DNA from 3 places in the Thauera sp. ZXT1-4 genome. Region 2 is predicted to be linked to each of the others. Evidence: riboswitches for the same ligand, from Rfam matches in the RefSeq annotation. Region 2 holds a riboswitch; each other region holds the start of a gene.
The links. A riboswitch is a leader RNA that binds a small molecule or an ion and turns the genes downstream of it on or off. The one in region 2 is predicted to bind cobalamin.
Positions count from the first base shown of each region.

Region 1: it holds a riboswitch for cobalamin, as region 2 does, so the genes downstream of both, ACUH78_RS12815 (GNAT family N-acetyltransferase) here and bluB (5,6-dimethylbenzimidazole synthase) in region 2, are expected to answer to the same signal.
Region 3: it holds a riboswitch for cobalamin, as region 2 does, so the genes downstream of both, ACUH78_RS04965 (TonB-dependent receptor domain-containing protein) here and bluB (5,6-dimethylbenzimidazole synthase) in region 2, are expected to answer to the same signal.

Region 1 covers NZ_JBQWSN020000016.1:4,279-10,886, forward strand. The annotation lists gene ACUH78_RS12805 (ribonucleotide-diphosphate reductase subunit beta) at 1-506, opposite strand, end outside; gene ACUH78_RS12810 (ribonucleoside-diphosphate reductase subunit alpha) at 503-3,340, opposite strand; gene ACUH78_RS12815 (GNAT family N-acetyltransferase) at 3,398-3,970, opposite strand; cobalamin riboswitch at 4,128-4,333, opposite strand; gene ACUH78_RS12820 (ketopantoate reductase family protein) at 4,333-5,274, opposite strand; gene adh (aldehyde dehydrogenase) at 5,565-6,608, shown strand, end outside.
Region 2 covers NZ_JBQWSN020000013.1:46,166-52,773, reverse strand. The annotation lists gene rnr (ribonuclease R) at 1-2,373, shown strand, start outside; gene rlmB (23S rRNA (guanosine(2251)-2'-O)-methyltransferase RlmB) at 2,366-3,118, shown strand; cobalamin riboswitch at 3,246-3,439, shown strand; gene bluB (5,6-dimethylbenzimidazole synthase) at 3,489-4,316, shown strand; gene ACUH78_RS11645 (nitrate- and nitrite sensing domain-containing protein) at 4,394-5,737, shown strand; gene nirB (nitrite reductase large subunit NirB) at 6,160-6,608, shown strand, end outside.
Region 3 covers NZ_JBQWSN020000004.1:73,300-79,907, reverse strand. The annotation lists gene cobT (nicotinate-nucleotide--dimethylbenzimidazole phosphoribosyltransferase) at 1-1,058, opposite strand, end outside; gene cobU (bifunctional adenosylcobinamide kinase/adenosylcobinamide-phosphate guanylyltransferase) at 1,166-1,714, opposite strand; cobalamin riboswitch at 1,806-2,041, shown strand; gene ACUH78_RS04965 (TonB-dependent receptor domain-containing protein) at 2,174-4,012, shown strand; gene ACUH78_RS04960 (FecCD family ABC transporter permease) at 4,064-5,050, shown strand; gene ACUH78_RS04955 (ABC transporter ATP-binding protein) at 5,047-5,856, shown strand; gene cobO (cob(I)yrinic acid a,c-diamide adenosyltransferase) at 6,011-6,608, shown strand, end outside.

The DNA of each region.
Region 1 (6,608 bases), on a different contig from region 2:
AGGGCTTCCTCATACACCTGGCGGGCCTGGTAGATCTGCAGTTCGGGCGCTGTCATCTTCTCCATCACCGCCAGGCCGATGTTGCGCATGGCGAGGATGTCCGAGGTGGTCAGATAGGACAGCACGTTCTCGAACACATGGCGCTCGGCCGGCGTCAGGCGATGGTGGTAGTCGTGAACGTCCTGCGCCATGGAGATTTCCAGCGGCGTCCAGTGGTTCTTGTTGGCGTTGAGGAAGAACTCCCACGCCCAGGGGTACTTGAAGGGCGCGAGCTGGTTGATGTCACCCTGGCCATTGACGATGCGCTTGTCGGCAGCACGCACCGGCGCCAGCGCGCCCGGCTGGGCATCGGTGGCGGACAGGGCCGCGTCGGGGCGGAATGCCGGTGCCGTGGGCGTCACCGTGGACGCCGGGGAGTCTGCCTGGCGGGAGGCTGGCGTAGCGGCTGGAGCAGTGGCTGCCCGAGGGCGAACCGGCGTGTCCCAGTCGTCGAAGAAGGCGGTCATTGGCAGGCCTCGCAGTCGGGGTCGAGAATGGAGCAGGTCTTGGGCGCCGGGTCGGCGCTGGCGGTGGCCGGCGTGTTGGTGCCGGTCTTCTCCATGGCGGTGGCGCCCAGGGTGCGCAGGTAGTAGGTGGTCTTGAGCCCGCGCAGCCAGGCCAGGCGGTAGAGCTCGTCGAGCTTGCGGCCCGACGCGGCGGCGACGTAGAGATTCAGCGACTGCGCCTGGTCGATCCACTTCTGCCGGCGCGAGGCGGCTTCCACCAACCAGTGCGGCTCGATTTCGAAGGCGGTGGCGTAACGCGCCTTGAGTTCGGCGGGAATGCGCTCGATCGGGGCGAGCGAGCCGTCGAAGTATTTAAGGTCGGCCACCATCACTTCGTCCCACAGGCCGAGTGCCTTCAGTTCGCGCACGAGATGCGCGTTGACCACGGTGAACTCGCCCGACAGGTTGGATTTGACGTACAGGTTCTGGTAGTCCGGCTCGATCGAGGCGGACACGCCGACGATGTTGGAGATGGTCGCGGTCGGTGCGATGGCGACGCAGTTCGAGTTGCGCATGCCATGGCGGGCGATGCGCTCGCGCAGCGGCCCCCAGTCGAGCGCGGACGAGCGGTCGACTTCGAGCAGGGCGCCGCCGCCTTCGTTATTCCCTCTACTGCTGCGGCCACGGCCCTCGGCCAGCAGCGCGAGGCTGTCCTGCGGCAGGATGCCCCGGTCCCACAGGCTGCCGCGGAAGCTGGAATATGGCCCGCGTGCCTCGGCCAGCTCGGTCGAGGCCCAGTAGGCGGCGTGGCACACGGCTTCCATCGAGCGGTCGGCAAACTCGATCGCGGCGTCCGATGCGTAGGCCAGGCCCATCAAATGCAAGGCGTCGGCAAAGCCCATGATGCCCAGGCCCACCGGGCGGTGACGCAGGTTGGCGGCGCGCGCCTTGGGCGTGGCGTAGTAGTTGAGGTCGATGACGTTGTCGAGCAGGCGCATCGCGACGCGCACAGTACGCTGCAGCTTGTTGTGGTCGAGCGCCCAGCGGCCATCGCCGTCGCGCACCAGATGGGCTGGCAGGTTCACCGAGCCGAGGTTGCATACCGCGGTCTCGTCGGCCGCGGTGTTGAGCGTGATCTCGGTGCACAGGTTGGAGCCATGCACCACGCCCACGTGCTGCTGCGGCGAGCGCAGGTTGCAGGCGTCCTTGAAGGTGATCCATGGATGCCCGGTCTCGAACAGCATGGTCAGCATCTTGCGCCACAGCTGGATGGCGGGCAGGCGCTTGAAGAGGCGGATCTCGCCGCGCTCGGCCTTTTCCTCATACGCGCGGTAGGCCGTCTCGAAGTCCTGGCCGTAGCGCTCGTGCAGGTCGGGCACGTCGACCGGCGAGAACAGGGTCCATTCGGCGTTCTCCAGCACGCGCTTCATGAACAAGTCGGGAATCCAGTTCGCGGTGTTCATGTCGTGCGTGCGGCGGCGCTCGTCGCCGGTGTTCTTGCGCAGTTCGAGGAATTCCTCGATGTCGAGGTGCCAGGTTTCGAGATAGGCGCACACCGCGCCCTTGCGCTTGCCGCCCTGGTTCACCGCCACCGCGGTGTCGTTGACCACCTTGAGGAAGGGGATCACGCCCTGGCTCTGGCCGTTGGTGCCCTTGATGCGGCTGCCGAGCGCACGCACCGGCGTCCAGTCGTTGCCCAGACCGCCGGCAAACTTCTGCAGCAGGGCGTTTTCCTTGATCGACTGGTAGATGTCTTCCAGGCTGTCGGCCACCGTCGTCAGGTAGCAGGACGACAGCTGCGAATGGCGGGTGCCGCTGTTGAACAGCGTCGGCGTGCTGCTCATGAAGTCGAAGCTCGACAGCAGCTCGTAGAACGCGATGGCCTGTGCCTCGCGGTCGATCTCGTTGATCGCCAGGCCCATCGCCACCCGCATGAAGAAGGTCTGCGGAAGCTCGATGCGGCGGTCGTCGACATGCAGGAAGTAGCGGTCGTACAGCGTCTGCAGGCCGAGGTAGTCGAACTGCAGGTCGCGCTCGGGCCGGATCGCCGCCGCCAGGCGGGCGAGGTCGAAGTCGGCCAGCCGGGGATCGAGCAGCTCCGCCTCGATGCCACGGCGGATGAAGGCGGGCAGGCAGGCGGCATAACCCTGATCGGGGTCGGCCATGTCGGCCTGCGAGGCCTCGTGCCCGAGCACTTCGACGCGGATCGCCGACAGCAGCAGGCGGGCGGCGACACGGCCGTAGTCCGGCTCGCGCTCGATCAGCGTGCGTGCAGCGAGCACCAGCGCTTGGCGCACGGCGGCAATCGGCACGCCGTCGTAGAGGTTGTGCAGGGCGTGTTCGAGCACGGTGTCGGCGGACACGCCGTCCAGCCCTTCGCAGGCCTCGCGGCACACGGCGAGCAGGGCGGCGCGGTCGAGCGGGCGGCGCGCTTCGCCATCGACGACGTGCAGCACGGGGCCGGCGCCGCCCGCCTGCGCTTCGGCGTCCTTCTGCGCGGCGCGTTCGGCAGCGCGGCGTTCGCGGTAGAGCACGTAGGCGCGCGCGACGTCGTGCTCGCCCGAGCGCATCAGCGCCAGCTCGACCTGGTCCTGGATGTCCTCGATGTGCAGCATGCCGCCGTCGGGCAGGCGACGGGTGAGGGCGCCGACCACGGTATCGGTGAGTCGGGCCACGATGTCGCGTACGCGTGAGGACGCCGCGCCCTGGCGGCCCTCGACGGCGAGAAAGGCCTTGGTCATGGCGACGGCGATCTTGTTCGGATCGAAGGCAACGACGGCGCCATTGCGGCGGATGATCTGGAAAGCGGCGAGTTGCATGGCGCTATCAAGTGCTTCGGCGGGAAGTCGGTCCACGGGTGGTCCTCGTCTGGGTGAGTGCGGATGAAACGGGTTTCTGAGGGAAGGCGAGCTTCAGGCGGCCGCGAGGCTGACTGCGCTGGGGGCCGGGCAAGGATGGGCGTCGTCGCCGGCGTGGGACTCGGCCCGCAGATCCAGCGTCAGGGGGGCGGTGTGGCTGCCGCCAGGCCGACGGAAGCCGCTGGCGGCAGCCATGTGGAGTACCGCCGGGCTGACGCTGTGACACACGATCCGGCCTGCGCCGTGCAGGCGGGCCAGTGCAATGACGTGGTTGAACAGTGCTCGGCCCAGTCCGCGCTGGCGATGAGTTGCGGTGACGCTGAGCCCGAAGTCGACCTCCCCATCGCGCACCGCGACATGGGCGAGGGCGACGATGTCGCCTTGTGCGGTGCCCAGACCATGCACATGGTCGCGTGCGAAATCGAGCGTGGCGACGTAGGCGGCGATGCCTTCGTCGCGGATGCCGTGGCTGAAGCGCAGCAGGCGGTCATCGGCATCCAGCGCAAGAAGGTGTTCGAGGATGCGGGGGGCGTCGGCGGGGCCGAAGCGGAACATCGGCCTCAGAACGGCGCCCGTGGAATCGGTCGGCGGTGTCAGCGTTGCAGCGGGGCGGTCGGCGGTGGACATGGCGGAGATCCGGTGCGGGCAGGGCGGATCTCCGACGCACGGGCGTGATGCGTCACGCGCATGGCAATGCCATGCGGTGCTGCCGTGCCATCAGGAAAGCGAGCAAGTGAAATGGTGTGAGCCATGCCTCTTGTCAGGGACACCCCGCCCCAAACTGTTGAAGGTGATGTGCATGGCAGGTCTCCTGGCTCACGGGTCGTCGTCTTGCGCCAGCCTTCCCGGAAGATTTCCAGTGGCAGAGAGGGCGCAGGACTCGCCGATTACAGTTGCGGGGGCAGCTCCGGGGTTCGCGCTGGGCGCGGCACCGGATTCCCTTTTCATGTCCGCCGATGACGGCGGACAACCATGAACAGGGGCGGAGGTTAGCCCTGGCCCCCGGCGCTGTCAAACGCGCCGCGTTCGATCGCGCGCACCAGGGTATGCACCGCGCGATGTGTCGGAACTTCGAGCCCGGCCGCCTCGGCCATGGATAGCAGGGCGCCGGTGATGGCGTCGATCTCGGTGTGGCGGCCGGCGAGGACGTCCTGCAGCATGCTGGCGCGGTTGGCGGCGGTGGCGCGGGCAACGCCATGCACCCGCGCGAGCGCGGCCGCTTCGTCGAGCTCGAGGCCGTTGGCGCGCAGTACCGGCAGTGCCTCGCGCACCAGGGCGTCGAGCAGTACGCGGTGCGGCGGCTCGAGCAGGGCGCCGTTGGGTACGCGGAACAGCGCCGCGAGCGGGTTGATGGCGACGTTCACCAGCAGCTTCGCCAGCCGCGCGGCGGTGATTTCCGGCTCGATGCGAGCCTCGAGACCCGCGTCCTCCAGCATCCGCGCGAGCGGCTCGAACCCGGGCGGCAGCAGGGTTTCGCCTGCGCCTGAGGGCTGCACCCGGTTGCCGTCGCGCCACGCGCCCTCGGTTGTGATGCCCTGATCCACGTGTTGTGCGTGGCAATGCCCGCGCAGCATGTCCACGGTGATCCCGTTCTGCAAGGACAGCACGCCGATGGGTCGCATGCGTGAGGCGACTTCCGCGGCTGCCGCTGTGTCGGCGGCCTTCACCAGCACGATCACCCAGTCGGCGACAGGGGGGTGGGCAGCGTCGAAGGCTTCCAGGGCGAGTGTTTGCTCGCCCACTTGCACGCCGGTGCGGAGGCTTGCGACCCGGTGTGCGTTACGCGCAATCACGGCGAGCGGCACGACGGCGCGCAGCCGCGCAGCAAAGTGCAGGCCCAGCGCGCCGGCGCCGATGATCGCAACCGGGAAGCGCGTGTCGGCCAGGCTGTGGTGTGTGGCACGAGGGGGCGCCTCGAGGTTACTGTCCATTCGATACGTACGGAGCGGTTCGGATTTCAAGTGGATCCCTGCCTGTTGCGTGCCAGACGGCTTCGCGGTCGCGATGTCGCATAAACATCGGATGGGTGCTCCGGCATGGCTGCTCCATGGAGCATCTGGAGCAACTCAACCTGTTCATTCCACCCAATGGGAACAGCCGATGGGATGTGCTGTGGGGCTGGAATGCCCGAATCCAGGCGCATTCGCATTCTGGCATGACTCCTGCTGGAGGTGAGATGCAGCGACTTGCTGTGCATCCAGAAAATCGAGGAGACGAGATCATGCTGTACGCAATGCCCGGCCAGGCCGACGCCAAGGTTCAGTTCAAAAGCCGTTATGACAACTTCATCGGTGGCAAATGGGTGGCCCCGGTCAAGGGGCAGTATTTCGATGTGGTCACCCCGGTTTCCGGCCAGAAGTACACCCAGGCCGCGCGCTCCACGGCCGAGGACATTGAGCTGGCGCTCGATGCCGCACACGCGGCCTTCCCGACCTGGGGCAAGACCGACGCCACCACGCGCTCGAACATCCTGCTCAAGATCGCCGACCGCCTCGAGGCCAACCTCGAACTGCTCGCCTACGCCGAGACCGTCGATAACGGCAAGCCGATCCGCGAGACGCTCAACGCCGACATCCCGCTCGCCGTCGACCACTTCCGCTACTTCGCCGGCTGCCTACGCTCGCAGGAAGGCGGCATCTCGGAGATCGACGAGAACACCATGGCCTATCACATCCACGAGCCGCTGGGCGTGGTCGGCCAGATCATCCCGTGGAACTTCCCGATCCTGATGGCGGCGTGGAAGCTGGCGCCGGCTCTGGGTGCGGGTAACTGCGTGGTGCTCAAGCCCGCCGAGTCGACCCCGATCTCGATCCTGGTGCTGATGGAGCTGATCGCCGACCTGCTGCCGCCGGGCGTGCTCAACATCGTCAACGGCTATGGCCGCGAGGCCGGCATGCCGCTCGCCACCAGCAAGCGCATCGCCAAGATCGCCTTCACCGGCTCGACCTCCACCGGCCGCGTCATCGCCCAGGCCGCTGCAAACAACCTGATCCCGGCCACGCTGGAGCTGGGCGGCAAGTCGCCCAACATCTTCTTCGCCGACGTGATGGACAAGGACGATGCCTTCCTCGACAAGGCGATCGAGGGCCTGGTGCTGTTCGCCTTCAACCAGGGCGAAGTGTGCACCTGCCCGAGCCGCGCGCTGATCCAGGAATCGATCTACGACCGCTTCATGGAGCGCGCACTGAAGCGCGTCGCCGCCATCAAGCAGGGCAGCCCGCTCGACACCGACACGATGATGGGGGCGCAGGCCTCGCAGGAACAG
Region 2 (6,608 bases):
ACCGATCGCGGTGTTCCGATGCCGTTCTCGGAGCTCAGTGCCGCGCTCGATATCGCTCCCCATGAGCTGGAGCACTTCGATCGCCGACTGCGTGCGATGGAGCGCGACGGCCAGCTCATCCGCAACCGGCGTGATGCTTACCTGCTGCCTTCCAAGGCGGACCTGATCAAGGGCCGCGTCGAGGGGCACCCCGACGGTTTCGGCTTCGTGCGTCGCGATGACGGTGAGCCCGACATCTTCCTCGGCCCCAAGGAGATGCGCGAGGTACTCCATGGCGACCGCGTCATCGTGCGCATTTCCGGCACCGATCGGCGTGGCCGCCCCGAAGGCAAGCTGGTAGAAGTGCTGGAGCGCGCCAACACTCGCGTCGTCGGCCGCGTCATCAACGAGCACGGCGTAATGATCGTCGTGCCCGAGAATCGCCGCCTGGCGCAGGACATCCTGGTCGCCCCCGGTGGGCGCAAGAAGCCCGAGCCGGGCCAGATCGTCACCGTCGAGCTGGTCGAGCAGCCCACCAAGTACGCCCAGCCGATCGGCCGCATCGTCGAGGTGCTCGGCAACTATGCCGACCCCGGCATGGAGATCGAGATCGCGCTGCGCAAGCACGACCTGCCCTTCGAGTTCTCGTCCGAGGCCAAGGCGCAGACGCGCAAGCTGCCCGACGTTGTGCGCAAGAAGGACTGGGCCGGCCGCGAGGACCTCACCAAACTGCCGCTGGTGACCATCGACGGCGAGACCGCGAAGGACTTCGACGACGCGGTGTATTGCGAGCGCCAGGGCAAGGGCTACCGCCTGATCGTCGCGATTGCCGACGTCTCGCACTATGTGGACGCCGCCAGCGCGCTCGACAAGGACGCCTTCGACCGTGGCAACTCGGTGTACTTCCCGCGCCGCGTCATCCCGATGCTGCCCGAGAAGCTCTCGAACGGCCTGTGCTCGCTCAACCCCCAGGTCGAGCGCCTTGCGATGGTCGCTGACATGGCCATCTCGGCCACCGGCGAGATCAAGAACTACCGCTTCTACCCCGCAGTGATCTGGTCGCACGCGCGCCTGACCTACACCAAGGTCGCCGCCGCGCTGTACGAGCAGGATCCGGCGGTGCGCGCCGAACTCTCCGCGCTGCTGCCCCACCTCGAGAACCTCGACAAGCTCTTCCGCGTGCTGCTCAAGGCGCGCGCCAAGCGCGGCGCGATCGACTTCGAGACCACCGAAACCCGTATGATCTTCGACGATAACGGCAAGATCGCGCAGATCGTGCCCGAGGTGCGCAACGACGCCCACCGCCTCATCGAGGAGTGCATGCTCGCCGCCAACGTGTGTGCGTCCGACTTCCTCGCCACCCGCGAGCACCCGGCGCTGTACCGTGTCCACGACAGCCCCTCCGAGGACAAGCTCGCCAAGCTGCGCGAGTTCCTCAAGGAGTTCGGCCTCGGGCTGGGCGGCGGTGACGAGCCGCGCGCGAGTGATTTCGCGAAGCTGCTCGAGCAGGTCAAGGATCGCCCCGACGCCCAACTGCTGCAGACCGTGATGCTGCGCTCGTTGAAGCAGGCGATGTACAGCCCGGACAACGTCGGCCACTTCGGCCTCGCCTACGAGTCCTACACCCACTTCACCTCGCCGATCCGGCGCTATCCCGATCTGCTGATCCACCGCGGAATCAAGGCCGCGCTCGGCGGTGACCAGTACCGCCCGGGCGACTGGGAGCAGATCGGCCTGCACTGCTCGATGACCGAGCGCCGCGCCGACGAGGCCACCCGTGACGTGGTCGCCTTCCTCAAGTGCTACTTCATGCAGGACCGCGTCGGTGAGGAGTTCACCGGCAGCGTGTCGGCGGTCGTGCCCTTCGGCCTGTTCGTCGCGCTCGACGACATCTTCATCGAGGGCCTGCTGCACATCTCGGATCTCGGGAGCGACTACTTCCACTACGACGAGATGCGCCACGCGCTCATGGGCGAGCGCACCGGCAAGCAGTTCCGCCTCTCCGACCGGGTCAAGGTGCAGCTCGTACGGGTGGATATGGCGACCAACAAGATCGACTTCCGCCTCATTGAAGGGCAGCTGCCGGCCGAGCCGAAGGCGCCTGCGCAGCCCGTCGAAGTGCCAGCCGCGGCTGCGGCGCCGGCAGAGAGCAAGAAAGCGCGCAAGCCGCGCGCCGCCCGTGCGAAGAAGTCTGCCGGCGCGCCGCCCCTCGAGGTGAGCGCTGTCGTGTCGGAAGCCGCCGAGCCGAAGCCCCGCAAGGCGCGTACGAAGAAGTCCGCCGCCGAACCAGTCGCCGTAGCCGCAGCCGAAGCGCTAGAATCCGCGCCCGCAACCGCGGCTCCGGCACGACGCGTCCGCCGCAAGACCACCACCAAGGGCACCGACCGTGGCTAAAGCACCCGAGAACACTCCCACCAAGCTGATTTACGGCTTCCACGCGGTTTCTGCCAAGCTGCGCCACGCGCCCGAATCGGTGCTGGAGATCTACCTCTCCGGTGACCGCAAGGACGCGCGGGTGAAGAAGTTCATTGCCCAGGCCGAGGCTGCCGGTGCGCGCATCCTGCAGAGCGAGGGCGACAAGCTCGACGGCATGGTGGGCACCCGCCGCCACCAGGGCGTGGTCGCCAAGGTCGACGCCACCCGGCGCGAGATCAAGCTCGCCGATGTGCTCGACAGCCTGGACGAGAACGCGCTGATCCTGGTGCTCGACGGCGTGCAGGATCCGCACAACCTCGGCGCCTGCCTGCGCGTGGCCGACGCCGCCGGCGCGCACGCGGTGGTGGCGCCCAAGGACCGCGCGGTGGGCCTCAACGCCACCGCGATCAAGGTCGCCAGCGGCGCCGCCGATACCGTGCCCTACATCACCGTGACCAACCTTGCCCGCGCCCTGCGCGAGATGCAGGACGCCGGCGTGTGGGTCGTCGGTGCCGCAGGCGAAGCCGACCAGTCCATCTACGACATCGACCAGAAGGTGCCGGTGGCGTGGGTGCTCGGCGCCGAAGGCGACGGCCTGCGGCGCCTCACCCGCGACACCTGCGATGCGCTTGCCCGCATCCCCATGCACGGCAGCGTCGAAAGCCTCAACGTGTCGGTGGCAAGCGGGATCTGCCTGTTCGAGGCGCGCCGCCAGCGGGGCTGAAAGCGGCCGGGTGCTTTGACCGTTTGCTTGTCCGGTCCGCGCCCGGCATTCAGCGTGCGGGTGCTGCAGGAACGCACTGACCCAGCGCACGTCTTTTGCCGCGGCAGCCCGTTTGCGGCTAAGCTTGCGCCCCTGTTTGCTTCGAGGTGCCCGCGCGCTGCGCGGGAGAATCGGGAAGGTGGTGCAAACCCACCGCGCGCCCAGCGCCGTGAAGGGGATTGTCCGGGCAAGGTTCGCCCAGCCACTGGTCCGCAAGGACCGGGAAGGCGTCCGGATGAGTTGATCCGCAGCCGGAAGACCGGCCTCGAAGTGCACCCAGCAGCCGCCTGGTCGGTGGCTGTCCACTGCTCGACGACAAGGGGAATACTTCATGAGCAGCCCGACGCAGGCGCATGCCGCGCCGGCGCGTACCCACGCGCCCGCATTTACCCAAGAACCGGTCACGAACGACCTGGCCGGCAGCGCCGGCCCCGCGCGCTTCCAGGCCGATCCGCGCTTCGATGCGGCCGAGCGCGACGCGGTCTATCGCGCCATCCATACCCGCCGCGACGTGCGTGGCGAGTTCCTGCCCGATCCGATCCCCGACGAGGTGCTCGCGCGTGTGCTCGATGCCGCTCATCACGCGCCCTCGGTCGGCTTCATGCAGCCCTGGGATTTCATCGTGGTGCGCTCGCGCGCGGTGCGCGAGCAGATCCATGCTGACTTCCTTGCCGCGCACGCCGAGGCCGAACAGATGTTCGACGAAGGCAAGCGCGACACCTACCGCAACCTGAAGCTCGAAGGCATCCTGGAATCGCCGGTGAACATCTGCATCACCTGCGACCGCAGCCGCCATGGGCCGGTGGTGATCGGCCGCACCCACATCGGTGCGATGGACGTGTACAGCGCGGTGTGTGCGGTGCAGAACCTGTGGCTGGCCGCGCGTGCCGAGAACCTCGGCGTGGGCTGGGTCAGCATCCTGCACCCGCAGGCGCTGCGCGAGGCGCTGGGCATCCCGCGTGAGATCGTGCCGATCGCCTACCTGTGCATCGGTCACGTGAGCGCGTTCCACGCCCGGCCCGAACTCGAGGCTGCGGGCTGGTTGCCGCGCATGCCCTTGCCCGAGTTGCTGCATTTCGATGGCTGGCAGGGGCCCGCGGACGAGGCTGGCGAACAGCTCATCGAGCAGGTGCGGAAGCTGCCTCCTCACCCGCGCTGACGCTGGCTGCGCACGGCTCTTGCTTGGTTCTACCCCTGCGGCCTCGGCCGCAGAACAAGAACCCTCGGGAGCCCCGTATGAAATCGACCCTGGCCTTTCTCGTCGCTGCTCGTCGCAGCGAGATCCACGAGCTGGAACAGCTTGCGCGCAGCTGCGAGCTCGTCCAGCTCGTGGGCGAACTCGTGCACCGCCTGCAAGGCGAGCGCGGCGCCTCGAACCTTTTTCTGGCTTCCGCGGGCGTGCGCTTCGGTCCGGAGCGGAAAGAGCATGCCGAGGCAAGCCGCAGCGCGGAGGCGGCCGTGCGCGCCTGGCTGGGGCGGCCGGAGATCCGTGACGCCGTGCCAGGTTTCGCTGTGGCCGGCGGCGCTCGGCTGTTTACCCGTATCGCCCTTGCGCTGCACCGCGTCGACATGCTCCCCGATCTGCGCGAGGCGATCGTGCGCCAGCGCTGCTCAGTCGCCGAGGCGACAGCGCACTTCAGGCGGACCATCGCCGCCCTGCTGGCGCTGGTGTTCGAGGCGGCGGACGTGGCAGCCGATCCCGCGATTTCACGGCTGCTCGTGGCGCTGTTCAACCTCATGCAGGGCAAGGAACTCGCTGGCCAGGAGCGTGCGCTGGGCACTGCAGTGTTTGCTGCGAAGGCCGATCCGGCAGTGGATGGTCCCCCGCTGCTGTACCTGATCGAGGGCCAGGAGGCGTGCTTCCAGCGCTTCGAGGCCTTTTCTCCGGAGGATGTGCGGACGGCCTGGCGGGGCGTGCAGCAGGCGATGCCGCTCGTCGAACTGGAGCGCCTGCGCCGCAAGCTGCTTGCAGATGGGCAGGATGCTGCGGGCGTGCCCGAGCGGGCCCAGGACTGGTTTGCCTGCTGCTCGCTGCGCCTCGACCGCGTGCGGGAGGTCGAAGCGCTGCTTGGTGTGGCACTGAGGACGGAATGCCTGCGGCGCAGCGAGGCCCTGCAGGCAGATCCGGATGACCCGCAGCGGCTCGCATCTGCACTGGACGGACTGGACGGACTGGACGCCGCAGGGGCCACGCCCGGCGTGCGCATGGGTGAAGAAGGAGCGGAGGAAGGACGCGCCGGTGAGTTCGGCGGGCTGAATGGTGGGCTGGAGGGCGGGGCGGGCAGGCCCGCGGTGCCCGATCCGATGGGGCCGCGTCTGGCCGCTTCGATCGTCGACGTACTGCATGCGCAGTCGCGCCGGCTGCAGGCGATGACTGACGAACTCGCTGCCGTACGTGCGAGCCTGGAGGAGCGCAAGCTCGTCGAGCGCGCGAAGGGGGTGCTGATGCGCCACCAGGGGCTCGCCGAGGATGAGGCCTACCGCCTGCTGCGGCAGACGGCGATGAACCAGGGGCGCCGCATCGTCGAGGTTGCCGAGGCCGCGCTCGCGATGGAGGCATTTCTGCCGGGGCGGAGCTGAGGACAGCCTGCTGCGTTGCGATGGCTGGGCTCCCGCCGCGGCATTGCGTTGCGGGGCATGAGCCATGCGCGCCTGAGCTGCTGGTGCGGATTGCACCATCGGCGTGCATCGGGGTTCGACTGCTGCACTGCAGCAGTGCGGTCGAAGAGCTTGCGAGGCCGGACGTTCGTGCGAGCTGCAGCGCAGAAACCGGATCTATGCCCCGGATTCCGGGCCTGTCCCGCGGCCTGCCCGGCTTGGCATGTTTGATGCTTTGAAGTGTTCAGCAACCGGCCAAAGGCGGTCGGGCACCCGGCAGCGAGCGCTGCCCAGAACTTTCCAGCTTCAGGACAACGGCGTCCATTCCGCTACGGCCCAAAGGGCTGGGCGGAGTGGACGCCGTTTCCGTTTCGAACGTACTGGCCTTGTCGCGGAGAAGCACCATGAAGAAGATGAAACTCGTCCTTGTCGGCAACGGTATGGCTGGCGTGCGCACGATCGAAGAGCTGATCAAGCTCGCGCCCGACCTCTACGACATCACCGTGTTCGGTGCCGAGCCGCACGGCAACTACAACCGCATCCTGCTCTCGCCGGTGCTGGCCGGCGAGATGACCCTGCCCGAGATCATGCTCAACGATCTCGACTGGTACCGCGACAACGGCATCAAGCTGCATGCGGGCAGCACGGTGACGAAGATCGACCGGGTGAGGCGCAGGGTGGTCGCCGAAGCCAAGGACGGCAGCGTCACCGAGGCCGACTACGATCGGCTGCTGCTCGCTACCGGCTCCACGCCCTTCATCCCGCCCATCCCCGGCAACGATCTGCCTGGCGTGCTCGGTTATCGCGACATCGCCGATACCGAGGCGATGATCGAGGCCGCCGGCAAGTACCG
Region 3 (6,608 bases), on a different contig from region 2:
TAGGTCGCCGGGCCCTGGTCGCTCACCCCGGCTGACTCGAAGCTCGCCATGTCGTTGAGGAAGTTGACCGCGGCCTGCACCAGCGGCAGGGCGAGAGCGGCGCCCGTGCCTTCGCCGAGGCGCAGGTCGAGCTCCATCAGCGGTTGGGCGTCGAGATAGTCGAGCTGCACGCGGTGCCCCGGCTCCTGCGAGCGGTGGCCGAATATGCAGTAAGACAGCACGTTGCAGGCGATGGCATGTGCAGCCAGCAGGGCGGAGGTGACGATGAACCCATCAACCAGGATCAGCATCCGCCTTTCCGCTGCACCGAGCATTGCACCGGCCATCATCGCAATCTCGAAGCCGCCGTACTGGGCCAGCACCTCCAGCCCGTCGTGGTGTCGGCCGCCGCGTTCGAGCGCCCGCGACAGCAACTGGCGCTTGCGGATCAGCCCGGCGTCGTCCAGCCCGGTGCCGCGCCCGGTCACGCTGTACAGATCGCCGTCGCGGGCCGCGCCCACCAGGCAGTGGGTGATCAGCGAGGCCGAGGCCGTGTTGCCGATGCCCATCTCGCCGAAGGCGACACAGTTGCAGCCGTTGTCCGCCAGCGCATGGGCGAGTTCACGGCCGCGCTGCAGGGCGGCGTCGCGCTGGCCGGGCGTCATTGCCGGCTGTTCGATGTAGTTCGCGGTGCCCGGCGCGATCTTCGCGTCGATCAGTCCGGTGCGTTTGCCGAAATCGTGATTCACCCCGGCATCGACCACGGCGAGCCCCCAGCCCATCTGCTTGCTGAACACGTTGATCGCGGCGCCGCCGGCGAGAAAGTTCTCTACCATCTGCCAGGTGACGTCCTGCGGAAAGGCCGATACGCCCGCCTTGGCCGCGCCATGGTCCCCGGCGAATACCACCATGTGCGGCTGGCGGATCTCGGGTGTGAGCGTCTGCTGGATGAGGCCGATCTGGTGTGCGAGCGGCTCCAGGCGCCCGAGCGCGCCGAGCGGCTTGGTCTTGCGGTCGATCTTGTGTTGCAGCGCGGCGGACAGCAGCGGGTCGGGCGGAACGATGGTGAAAGGTTTCATGGTGACAAGCTTGGTCGGTTGGACGAGATGTTCATCGTGGACGGGGGCTACGCAGCCGCATGGAGTGCAGCACACGCGGCCGTCCTGGATGTCGTGCGGCTCGCAGTTTAGCCCTGCTTCAGCACCAGCGGCAGTCCAGCGGCGACGAAGACAACCCGTTTGCATAGGGTGGCCACTGCCTGGTTGAGCCGTCCGGCCTCGTCGCGAAACAGCCTGCCAAGCTGGGTTTCGGGCACCAGCCCCAGCCCAACCTCGTTGGCGACGAGGAGAATTCGGCCGGGCAATGCGGGCAAGGTGGCGAGCAGTCTCTCGCGCTCGCGGCGAAAGCGCGGCAGTTCGTCGGCGGCGGCTCCGGGGGGCAGGTGCCCGGCGTCGATCAGCAGGTTGGTGACCCACAGCGTCAGGCAGTCCACCACCAGACAGCGATCGGGTGCGGCTTCGCGGCGCAGTGCATCGGCCAGCGCCACGGGCGCCTCCACCGTACGCCAGCCCGCGGGGCGGTCGGCCTGGTGGCGGCGGATGCGCGCGGCCATTTCGTCGTCGAGGGCTTCGGCGGTGGCGATCACCGTCACCGCAAGTCCGGATCCGGCTGCGCGCCGTTCGGCTTCCCGGCTCTTGCCGGAGCGTGCGCCGCCGAGGATGAGTTCACATGTCATTGTCGTGGTTTGGTCTTCCGCTCGTCGTGCGGATTCTTTTTGCAGTGCACGATACCGCCTCGTACGGTATCATCCGCCCCCACTGCCCCGAAAGGGGCAACGCGTTATCGGTGCCCGCGGGCGTATCTCGCCCAGGGTTAAACGGGAAACAGGTGCGCGGCCCTTCGCAAACGAGGCCGCAATGCCTGTGCTGCCCCCGCAACGGTAAGTGCGCGCAAGGTGTGTCCTGCAGCCACTGGGAACATTCCCGGGAAGGCGACTCACCCGTCCGGCCATCAGGCCGGCACAGCGCACGAGCCCGGAGACCGGCCGGAACGCGGAATGGCGGATGTGCCGCGGGGTGGCGGCGACGGGCGCGGTTTGTCTTGCTCTCTTCGGTTCTACCTGCCTCGTGGTGCGTCCATGTGAAGTTGCCATGGCGTGCGGGGACGCGCGGTGTGGCGAAGGGAGAGCCCTACGATGAATATCCGCTTCTCCGCGCTCGCTTCGGTGGGCGCGCTGTGCTGTTTCACCCTGCCGGCCGTTCATGCCGCCGATGCCCAGTTGGGCCATGTGGTCGTCACGGCCACCCGTCAGCCGGTCAGTGCAGATGCCGCGCTCGCGAGCGTCGACGTGATCGAACGTGACGAGATTGCCCGTGCCGGTCATTCGAGCCTGCTCGGCCTGCTGGCGTCGCGGCCGGGGGTGCAGATGGCACGCAATGGCGGCCCTGGATCGAGCGGAAGCGTCTATATTCGCGGCGCCAACGCCGGGCATACGCTGTTGCTTGTGGACGGTGTCCGCATCGGCTCGGCGACCAGCGGCTCGCCGGTGCTGGAAACCATCCCGCTCGAGATCGTTGAGCGCATCGAGATCCTGCGCGGCCCCGGCAGCGCACTTTATGGTGCGGATGCGCTGGGCGGCGTGATCCAGGTGTTCACCCGCAAGGGCAAGGAGGGCTTCCACCCCTCGGTGCGCGTGGGTGCCGGCAGCGACGGCGCACGTGAAGCCAGCGCCACGCTGGCTGGCGGTGCGGGTGTCCTGCGCTATAGCGTGACCGCTGGGCATGAGCGCAGCGACGGCTTCAATGCGCGCACGCCGGTGCTTTCCGTGAACGACCGCGACGACGACGGTTTCCGCGAGGATTACCTCAGCGCTTCGCTGGCGCTGGACCTGGGCGGCAACGACGAAATCGGTGCCAATGTGCTGTATTCCGACATGCGCAACTGGTACGACGCAGCCCAGCCCTTCGATTCCTATCTGGACAAGCGCACGGAATCCTATGGCATGTATCTGCGCAAGCAGCATTCGTCCGATTGGGTCAGCACCCTGCGTTTCGGCCATGGCGTCGATGCGCTCGAGAACCAGTCGAATGCCGGCGCGCGTTCCCGCTTCGACACGACACAGCGTCAATTGAGCTGGCAGCACGATATTGCGCTCGGTGGCGGCTCCTTGATGGCGGCCTACGAGTTCCTGCAGCAGCGCGTGCAGACGACGACCCACTACGAGAGGACCCGGCGCCATATGAACGCCTTCCTGCTCGGCTGGGGCGGCGAGTTCGATCGCCACCGCGTGCAACTCAATGCACGTCACGACCGAAATTCCCAGTTCGGCAGCAAGACCACCGGAACAGCGGCCTACGGCTACGAGATCACGCCGGAGTGGCGCGTCCATGCAAGCATCGGCAATGCGTTCAAGGCGCCGACCTTCAATGATCTCTATTACCCCGTAGAGTGCTATCCGATGTGGGGCTGCTTCGGTGGGAATCCGGCGCTCAAGCCGGAGGAGGCGCTCAATCGCGAGATCGGTGTGGCCTGGGAGCGCAATGACCTCAGCCTGGGGCTGACCTATTTCAACAATCGCATCCGAAACCTGATCGATTGGAGCAGCGGTGTGGCGGCGAACGTCGGCCGGGCAGACATCGAGGGGGTGGAAGCGAGCCTGGGTGCCATGCTCGGGAAGTATCGCGTGCGTGCCAGCGTCGACCTGCTCGATGCGGAGGATCGGCAAACCGGCGACGAGCTCGGCCGTCGCGCGCGCATCAGCGGTGCGCTTGCGCTGGAAAGGCTTGCAGGCGCATGGACCTGGGGCGTGGAGTGGAATGGGAAAGGGCAGCGTTATGATCGGGTGCCCAATGCCCCTGCCGGTCGCCTGGGGGGCTATGGCCTGGTCGATGCGTACGTGCACTACGCCGTGGCGCCTGACTGGAGTGTGGAAGTTCGCGCCAACAACCTGCTCGACAAGGACTACGAACTTGCCAAGGGGTACGGAACACAGGGCCGGAGCGTCTTTGTGGCACTGCGCTACGCCATGCACTGATCGCCGATGCCTGCAATCGCGCTACGTGGGGAGTCGCGCGTGAGTCCAGCCATGCGCCGCACGCGATCGCCGCTGGCGATCACCGTGGTCCTGCTGCTGGCGGGGGCGCTTGCGCTGCTCCTGGCGCTCGTCGCCGGGGGGCTGCCGGTGGGGACAGCCGACGTACTGGGTGCGCTTACCGGCGCGGACGGTATGAATGCGACCGTGATCCGCGAACTCCGCCTCCCCCGCGCCCTTGCTGCCTTCGCCTGCGGTGGCCTGCTCGCCACCGCGGGTGCCCTCATGCAGGTCTTGTTGCGCAACCCGCTGGCCGACCCCTACATCCTCGGCATTTCGGGCGGCGCGGCGGTGGGTGCGCTGGGGGCGATCACGCTCGGGGCGGCTGCGTTCTGGGTGGACGCCTCCGCCTTCGTCGGCGCGCTCACCGCGATGCTCGTGGTCTTCGGTCTGGCACACGGTGACGGCAGCTGGACGCAGACGCGGCTGTTGCTGACAGGCGTCATCGTCGCGGCTGGCTGTGGCGCCGCGGTCTCGCTGATGCTTGCGCTCGCGCCTGACACACGCGTGATGTCCATGCTGTTCTGGATGATGGGCGATGCGAGCGCAGCAGCGCGGCCGTGGCCGGCGCTGCTGGTGCTGGCGCTGGCGCTGGTGGTCGTGTTGCCGTTTGCGCGCGACCTCAACGTGCTCGCCCGCGGTGAACTCTCCGCGCGGGCGCTGGGCGTACAGGTGGGGCATCTGCGCATCGCGCTGTACGTGCTCGCTTCGCTGCTGACTGCGACCGCGGTGACGCTGGTCGGCTCGGTGGGCTTCGTCGGCCTGATCGTGCCGCACCTGGTGCGGCTCGCGCTGGGCAACGACCAGCGTGTGCTGATCCCCGCTGCGGCGCTCGCGGGGGGCACCCTGCTGACCCTGGCCGACACCGCTGCGCGCACCGTGATGGCACCGCAGCAGTTGCCGGTGGGCGTGCTCACCGCGCTGATCGGCGTGCCGGTCTTCCTGTTCCTGCTCTCGCGCAGCCCGCGCAGCACACGATGAACGCTGCCCGTCGCCCCCTGCCGGAGGATGCGGCTCCGCTGCTCGAGGCCGAACGCCTCGCGCTCAAGGTGGGCGAGCGATGGCTATGCTGCGAGTTCAGCCTCAGCCTGGCCGCGGGTGAATGCCTGGTGCTGCTCGGCCCCAACGGCGCTGGCAAGACCACGCTGCTGCACACGCTGGCCGGGCTGCGCGAACCCACGGTGGGCGAGGTGCGCATCGGCGGCCTGCCCTACGCCGCCTGGCCGACGCTGGAGGCGGCACGTTTTCGCGGCCTGCTCGCCCAGCAGCAACCCGACCCTTTTGCCGCGGGTGTGCTCGAGACCGTACTCGTTGGGCGCCATCCTCACCTTGGGCGCTGGGGCTGGGAGGGGCCGCAGGATGTGGCGATCGCGCGCAGGGCGCTGGAGGCGGTGGAACTGACGGGCTTCGAGCAGCGGGACGTGCAGACGCTGTCCGGTGGCGAGCGCCAGCGTGTGGCGATCGCCACCCTGCTCACGCAGGCGCCGCGCCTGTTCCTGCTCGACGAGCCGCTCAATCACCTCGATCTGCATCACCAGATTGCCACACTCGAACTCTTCCAGCGTCTGGTGCGCGAGCAGGGCGCCGGGCGCGGCAGTGTGCTGGTGCTGCACGACATCAACCTCGCCGCACGCTACGCCGACCACATCATCCTGCTCGACGGCCGCGGGGGGGTGATCGCCGGCGATCGCGACACCGTGCTGCGTGCCGACCTGCTCGGCCAGGCCTTCGGCCACCCGCTGCGGCGGATCGAGCACGCGGGGCGGGCGGTATTTTTGCCGGATTGAGCGCAGGCGCTGGCCCAGAACCCCGATCGGTATTCCCGATCTTCCATGTTTATCGACCATACCGACAACGACCCGGCCAGATGCTTTGCGACCCGCTCGCGGCGTGTCCGTCGTTGCTGCCGGGCTCACCGACTACGAACAGGAGAACAACCACATGACCCAGTCCCCCGACCGTGACACCCGCCACAACGCCCGCATGGTGCGCAAGAAGAACGTTGTCGATGAGAAGATCGCCACCGCGCAGGCGGAGCGTGGCGTGCTGCTGGTCAATACCGGCAACGGCAAGGGCAAATCCAGCGCTGCGTTTGGCCTGGTGGCGCGCGCGCTTGGCCATGGCATGCAGGTGGGGGTGGTGCAGTTCATCAAGGGGCGGTCGGATACCGGCGAGGAGGCCTTTTTCCGCAAGCAGCCGGGGGTGCGCTGGCACGTGATGGGCGAGGGTTTCACCTGGGAAACGCAGGACCGCGCCCGCGACGTCGCTGCGGCTGAAGCAGCCTGGGCGGTGGCGCGCGAAATGCTTCAGAATCCGGTCTTCGGCCTCGTGGTGCTGGATGAGCTGAATATCGCGCTGAAGTACCAGTATCTCGACCTCGAGCGGGTGCTTGCCGATCTGCGCGCCCGCCCGCCGATGCAGCACGTGGTGGTCACCGGCCGCGGGGCGCCGCTCGCGTTGGCCGAGGCCGCCGACACCGTCACCGACATGGCGCCGGTCAAGCACGCCTTCTCCGCAGGGGTGAAGGCAATGCCCGGCA